DNA from 3 places in the Streptomyces thermocarboxydovorans genome. Region 1 is predicted to be linked to each of the others. Evidence: riboswitches for the same ligand, from Rfam matches in the RefSeq annotation. Region 1 holds a riboswitch; each other region holds the start of a gene.
The links. A riboswitch is a leader RNA that binds a small molecule or an ion and turns the genes downstream of it on or off. The one in region 1 is predicted to bind cyclic di-AMP.
Positions count from the first base shown of each region.

Region 2: another riboswitch for cyclic di-AMP. It lies ahead of ABD198_RS05650 (transglycosylase SLT domain-containing protein); the one in region 1 lies ahead of ABD198_RS06630 (transglycosylase family protein).
Region 3: another riboswitch for cyclic di-AMP. It lies ahead of ABD198_RS03995 (M23 family metallopeptidase); the one in region 1 lies ahead of ABD198_RS06630 (transglycosylase family protein).

Region 1 covers NZ_BAAAGU010000010.1:31,262-33,517, reverse strand. The annotation lists gene eno (phosphopyruvate hydratase) at 1-62, opposite strand, end outside; gene ABD198_RS06630 (transglycosylase family protein) at 286-981, opposite strand; cyclic di-AMP (ydaO/yuaA leader) riboswitch at 986-1,155, opposite strand; gene ABD198_RS06625 (transglycosylase family protein) at 1,360-2,256, opposite strand, start outside.
Region 2 covers NZ_BAAAGU010000008.1:123,987-126,242, reverse strand. The annotation lists gene ABD198_RS05655 (polyprenyl synthetase family protein) at 1-518, opposite strand, end outside; cyclic di-AMP (ydaO/yuaA leader) riboswitch at 1,130-1,296, shown strand; gene ABD198_RS05650 (transglycosylase SLT domain-containing protein) at 1,301-1,786, shown strand; gene ABD198_RS05645 (HAD family hydrolase) at 1,864-2,256, opposite strand, start outside.
Region 3 covers NZ_BAAAGU010000006.1:33,965-36,220, reverse strand. The annotation lists gene ABD198_RS04000 (M16 family metallopeptidase) at 1-405, shown strand, start outside; cyclic di-AMP (ydaO/yuaA leader) riboswitch at 663-828, shown strand; gene ABD198_RS03995 (M23 family metallopeptidase) at 841-1,614, shown strand; gene ABD198_RS03990 (GntR family transcriptional regulator) at 1,842-2,256, shown strand, end outside.

The DNA.
Region 1 (2,256 bases):
ACCGTGGGATTGCCTCGGGAGTCCAGGATTTCCCGGGCTACGACGACGTCGATGGACGGCACGAGCATCTCCTTCTTGGATGTGACGCGAGTGTGCAGGGCCGTGGTGGCGCTGCGAGACCGAGCCTAACCGGCTCCGGGCGATCGGCCATCCGGTCGCCCATCCCGTGGGACGGAACCGAGCATAGATTGTTTCCGAACGGAACAAACATGGTTCCATGAAAAAGCCCGCCCCGGTGCGCACGGGGGAACACGCACCGGAGCGGGCGGACCGCGGGGCCGCTGCTTACTTCAGGTGCAGCTGCTGGCCCGGGAAGATGAGGTCGGCGTCCTCGATGATGTCGTCGTTCAGCTCGAAGAGCTTCTGCCAGCCGCCCTTGACGCCGTGCTCGGCGGCGATGGAGCTGAGGGTGTCGCCCTTGACGACCTTGTACTCGCCGTCGCCCTTCTCGACCTTGTCGCCGGCCGGGGTGGTGACGGTCTTCTTGGCCTCGGCCTTCTTCTCGGCCTTCGGCGCCGGACGCTCGGTGGAGCGGGTCGCCTTCTGCTCGGTGGAGCGCTCGGCGGAGGCGCCGGCCTTGGGGGCCTCGGCGGCGGCACCGTTGTAGGGGGTGCTGGACAGGTTCTTGCCGCAGACCGGCCAGGCACCCTTGCCCTGGCCCGCGAGCACCTTCTCGGCGATCTCGATCTGCTGCGCCTTGGTGGCCTTGTCGGCGGTGGCGGCGTACTTGGTGCCGCCGTAGGCGGCCCAGGTGGAGGCGGAGAACTGCAGACCGCCGTAGTAGCCGTTGCCGGTGTTGATGGACCAGTTGCCGCCGGACTCGCACTGGGCGACGGCGTCCCACTCGGAGGCGGTGGCGGCGGAGGCCGAGCCGGCCGCCATCAGCGGGGCGGCGACGGCGGCGCCGGTGACACCGGCGATGGCGATGGCGCGGGTGGCCTTGTTCGGACGACGGTGCTTGCCCTTGCCGGAAAACAGCATGGATGGATCCCCTCACCGACGCCTGCGAGGTGAGCTGTCGGGTTCGGGCCGGTTGAGTTGCCCGGCCACGTCCCGCACGGGACGCGGCTTCACCCCAAGCCGCACTCCGGTGCCAGGCACCGGAAACGGCACTTACCTTGGGTCCCCCGCTCCTGCCTACGGCGCATGACGCGACGACTGTTCCCGGGTGCCACTGGCAGGATTCGGCGTGGCGGCAGCCGGGGCCCGCGATGGCGAGCGGTCACGACCGTAGACACCCGTTCGGCCGATTTTCAAAGACGATCAGGGCTTCTGAGACCTATCTCTCACCGCTTTTATATCGGGCATTCAGCTCGAATCATGACGTCAACTACCGTCCGATCCGCGGCTTTTCGCCCGTCACTTCCCGCTCGCGCCCTCTGCGACCTCAAGCGTCTGACCGGGCAGGATGAGGTCCGGGTCGTCACCGACGACCTGCTCGTTACGCTCGTACAGCGCACGCCAACCGCCGTCCACCTCAAGGGAGTCGGCGATGGACCACAGGCTGTCCCCGCGGCGGACGGTGTAGGAGCCGTCGGAGGCGTCGTCCGAGGGGTGCGCGGCATGCCGGCCGGACGACCCGGACGCGAGGTCCTCTTCCTTCTCCTCGGCGCTGGGGCCGCGGTGCCGGCCGGTCCCCGTGGAGGCACCGGTGTCGATCAGCGCGGAAGAGCCGGTGCTCTGGCCGGACTTGTCCGACTCGTTACTGTTTCCGGTTGTTTCGACGGCCGAGGACTCGGAGTCGACATCGGTGGACTTGTCGGACTCGGGCGATTCATTCGCATCGGCCGAGCCCGTGGAGCCCTCCGCGCCGTCTCCACTGGCCCCGCCCTCCGTGGCGGAGGGCGATGCAGACGAAGAGACGGACGGATCAACGGAATCCGATGAGCCGGACTCATCGGTAGATTCGCTGCTTTCCGGCGTGTCCGTGGAGGACGGAGACTGCGAGCCCGTGCCCGTGTCAATCCCCTCGGCCCCCGAGCCCTGCTCCAGCCCCGCGAGCAGGCCGCAGGCGCGCCAGGCGCCGACACCCTGGTCGGCGAGTATGCGTTCCGCGACCGCTATCTGCTGGTTCCGGCTGGCCTGGTCGGCGCTGGGCGCGTACTCCAGTCCGCCGTAGTTCTCCCAGTCGTCCTGGGTCAGCTGCAGACCGCCGTAGTAGCCGTTGCCGGTGTTCTGGCTCCAGGAGCCGCCGGACTCGCACTCCGCGACCTGGTCCCAGGTCTCCCCGTCGGCCGCGCTGGCGCCGCTCGCCCC
Region 2 (2,256 bases), on a different contig from region 1:
AGGTAGTGGTCGACGGGGTCCCGCCCGTCCTGCGGCCCGGCCGTCTCCAGGATCTGCCCGGTGACCAGCCGCTCGAACGCCTCGGCCTGCACCCGCACCGCCTCCGGCCCGAGGTCGGCCAGGATGTGCGAGGCCCGCGCGAAGAGGAAGTCGCCGGTGAGCACCGCCACCGAGTTGCCCCACCGCGTGTTCGCGCTGGCAACGCCGCGCCGCACGGCCGCCTCGTCCATCACGTCGTCGTGGTACAGCGTGGCGAGGTGAGTGAGTTCCACCACAACCGCCGACGGCACGACCCCCGGCGCGTACGGGTCACCGAACTGTGCGGAAAGCATCACCAGCAGTGGCCGGAATCGCTTGCCCCCGGCCCGCACCAGATGCTGCGCGGCCTCTGTGATGAAGGGCACCTCGCTCTTGGTGGCCTCGAGCAGCCCTTCCTCGACAGCCGTCAATCCGGCCTGGACATCGGCTTCGAGAGCCTGGTCCCGCACGCTCAGCCCGAACGGCCCGACGACGGTCACGAGGGGTCTCCTGTCTGCTGGTGTCTACTGCCGATTACACGGTTTGTCGATAGGTCGCTGTCGCCACTCAAGTCAGCGTATCCGGTCACGTTTCGATCACCACCAGCGCCCGGGGTTACCCGCCGGGGCCGACCGGATCACACCGCCGCATTCCTGATGGTTTGATCACAACGCGTCCCACGGAGCATCACGGAGCATCACCGAGCACCCCATTCCGCCCTGTCGGGCCCCCACGGGCCCCCTGCCGAGCACTCCACCTCGCACCACCGAGCACCTCACATCGCCACACCCACCATCCTGCCCGCCTCGGTGCCCGATTTGCCGCAATTACCAGGCGAATTCCTCTTGACGAAATATGCTCCCACCCCACCCCCTCAGTGAAGTGCCTCACGCCTGGAACCTCACCACCCCCACACCCGTCCGCGCCCCTTCTCCCCATCCCCGCACCGGAGTTGACCCTTGGCGCCAGCAAAGGATCAAGTGCGCAAATCACCCCAGGGCAAGATCAAATGACCACTTCTGTGATGACCGCACTTGTTCCTGACATGTGCTCTCGCATACGTTCCCGGCCTGCCGGGCGGACGCCGAATCCTGCCGCCGCCCGCACCACCGATCGTCGATCACTCACGCACGGCAGGAGCGGGGGACCCAGGTAAGTCGCCGGGCCGGACATCCGTCCGGAACGGCTAGGGGTGAAGCCATGCCCGAAGGGGCACGGCCGGGCACTCTCCCAGCCCGAACCCGACAGCTCACCTCGCAGGCGTAGGAGAGGACACACGAACATGCCTGCAACCGGTATGACCCGCCGCTTCGGCGGCCGCCGTCTCGCCCGTACCCTCGCCGTCGCCGGCACCGGCGCCGCCGTGCTCGCCCTGCCGCTCATCGGCGCCACCAGCGCCTCCGCGGCCCCGGCCGCCGCCCCGGCTGCCGCCACCTCGACGGCGTACCCGAACAACCTCGACGGCTGGATCCGCGAGGCGCTGTCGATCATGCAGCAGCATGGCATCCCGGGCTCCTACGACGGCATCTACCGCAACATCATGCGCGAGTCGTCCGGCAACCCGAACGCCATCAACAACTGGGACTCCAACGCCGCCAAGGGCACCCCGTCCAAGGGCCTGCTGCAGGTCATCGACCCGACCTTCGCGGCCTACCACGTGCCGGGCACCGCCTTCGACCCGTTCGACCCGGTCGCGAACATCGTGGCGGCCTGCAACTACGCCGCCGACCGCTACGGCTCCATCGACAACGTCTTCGGCGCGTACTGAGCCGAGGACCCACCCCCGGAGGGCCCGGACGGCTTTGGGGAGCCGCCGACCGCCCACCGGGACGCTGCTGAGATTCCCTACTGGGACGACAGAAGCGTCCTCTCGGCGGACGAGGACGCGAATCCGGAATCGCACCGGGCCGGCACCTGTTGGGGCAGGTGGCACCCGGTCTCCGGGAACAGACGCTCGAGGACGACGGCCACGCCGTCGTCCTCGTTCGTCGTGGTGACCTCGTCGGCCACCGCCTTCAGCTCCGGGTGCGCGTTGGCCATGGCGACGCCCCGGGCCGCCCAGTCGAACATGGGGATGTCGTTCGGCATGTCACCGAACGCCAGCGTCCGCTCCGGGCCCAGCCCGAGCCGCTCGGCCGCCAGCGCCAGCCCTGTCGCCTTCGTCACACCACACGGCTGGAGCTCCACGGTCCCCGGCCCGGACATGGTCACCGTGGCGAGCGGACCGACCACCGCACG
Region 3 (2,256 bases), on a different contig from region 1:
GCCGCGATGCTCGCCATCAGCGGCTCCGTGGACACCCCCAACACCGGCCCGGCGCTGCAGGACCTGTGGACCGTGCTGCGCACCCTCGCCGCGGAGGGGCTCACCGACGCCGAGCGGGACGTCGCCGTGCAGAACCTGGTCGGGGTGGCGCCGCTGAAGTACGAGACCGCCGCGGCCGTCGCGAGCACCCTCGCCGACCAGGTCGAGCAGCATCTGCCGGACGACTACCAGGCCGAGCTGTACCGGCAGTTGGCCGCCACCGGCACCGTGGAGGCCACCGCCGCGGTGGTGAACGCCTTCCCGGTGGACCGTCTGGTGACCGTGCTCGTCGGTGACGCGGCGCAGATCAAGGCGCCCGTGGAGGCCCTCGGCATCGGTGAGGTCACCGTCGTGAGCGCCGAGTAGACGCCCGTGCGGGCGGCGAGTTGACGGTGCTTTGACACCGGGCGGACGGCGCGCCGGACGCCTCTCCGCGGCGCGCGCGGGTGAGCCCTGGTGGCGGAAACGTCACCAGGGCTCACTTATGCCCGGATTGAGGCGGAGGGGGCCTGTCTGCCCTGTGGGATGCGCTACAAAAACCGGGATCCGTTTGGGAATTGAAACTCGCCCCGTTTAGCGTCGTGCGGGCTGTTCGTCAGGCAGTGCGCCGCACCCGCGGCACCGGACAGTCATCGCCGAGTCCCCGTACGGCGCGAGCCAGGGGAGCCGGGGACCCATAGGCAGTCCCTGGGGTGAATCGGACGCCCGCGCGCACCGCGAGGGGGTCCGTAGGAGACCTTCCTGCTCCGAACCCGTCAGCTAACCCGGTAGGCGAGAGGGAAGGAAAGGACCAGTCTGTACATGGCGTTCACCCGCGCCACGGGCAAGCATCGGCGTCCCAGCCGGATCCAGCGCGGCACCGCGCGTGCCGCGGGCATAGCGGCCCTCACCGGCACCGGCGTCGTCGGTTCGCTCGCCGCTCCCGCCTTCGCCGCCGAGCCCGCCGCGGCGCAGACCGGCCTCACCCCCGTCATCGACATGGGCGACACGGTCGCCGACCGGATCGACGCCCAGGCCGCCGCCCAGCACGAGGCGGCGCGCGAGGCCGCCGAGGAGGCAGCCCGCAAGGCCGCCGAGGAGGCCGCCCGCAAGAAGGCGGCCAAGGCGGCCGCCGAGGCCCGGGCCGCCAAGGAGCGCGCCGAGCGCGAGGCCGAGCGCAAGCGCCTCAACACCTTCGTCTCCCCGATCGCCGGCTCCTACGTCTCCACCTCCTACCAGGCCGGCGGCGCCGTCTGGTCCTCCGGCAGCCACACCGGCATCGACTTCCACGCCGCGAGCGGCACCCCCGTCCGGTCCGTCGGCATGGGCACCGTCGTGGAGGCCGGCTGGGGCGGCGCGTACGGCAACCAGGTCGTCATCAAGATGCACGACGGCACCTACACTCAGTACGCCCACCTGTCCTCGATCAGCGTCTCGGCCGGCCAGCAGGTCACCGCGGGCCAGCAGATCGGCAACTCCGGCGCGACCGGCAACGTCACCGGCGCCCACCTGCACTTCGAGGCCCGCACCAGCGCCGAGTACGGGTCCGACATCGACCCGGTCGGCTACCTCCGCGCGCACGGCGTCAAGCTCTGAGAGCACGCCCTTCGTCAAGGTCCGAGAGCGCGCTCCTCGCCTTCCCCCTCCTGGCCCCGGCTCCCCGAGCCGGGGCTTTCGGCTTCCCCGGGGCCGGCCGCGCCCGGTTGTCCAAAAAACAAGTATGAGTTCCGGCTCACCGTCGGAAATTCCTCCGGATTGCAATAGAGTCACGAAACAACACGTCCTTCGTCGGCGTGTCACGAGGATTGAGCCGGAGGTCGGTCATGCGTATTCCCGCGCACTCGGTGTGCACGGCGATCCGGGACGACATCGTCGCCGGTGTATTCGAGCGCGGAAGCCGGCTCACCGAAGAACTCCTCGCCCGCCGCTACGGCGTCTCCCGCGTCCCCGTCCGCGAGGCGCTGCGCACCCTGGAGGCCGAGGGCTTCGTGGTGACCCGGCGGCACGCCGGCGCCTGCGTCGCGGAGCCCACCGAGCAGGAGGCCGCCGACCTGCTGGAGATGCGTCTGCTGCTGGAGCCGCTGGGAGCCGCGCGCGCCGCACAGCGTCGCACGGACGCCCATCTGAAGGTGCTGCGCGGCCTGGTGCGCCTCGGGCAGGAGCGTGCCCGCAGGGGCAGCAGCGATGAACTGCGCTCTCTCGGCAGCTGGTTCCACGAGACGCTCGCCCAGGCCTCCG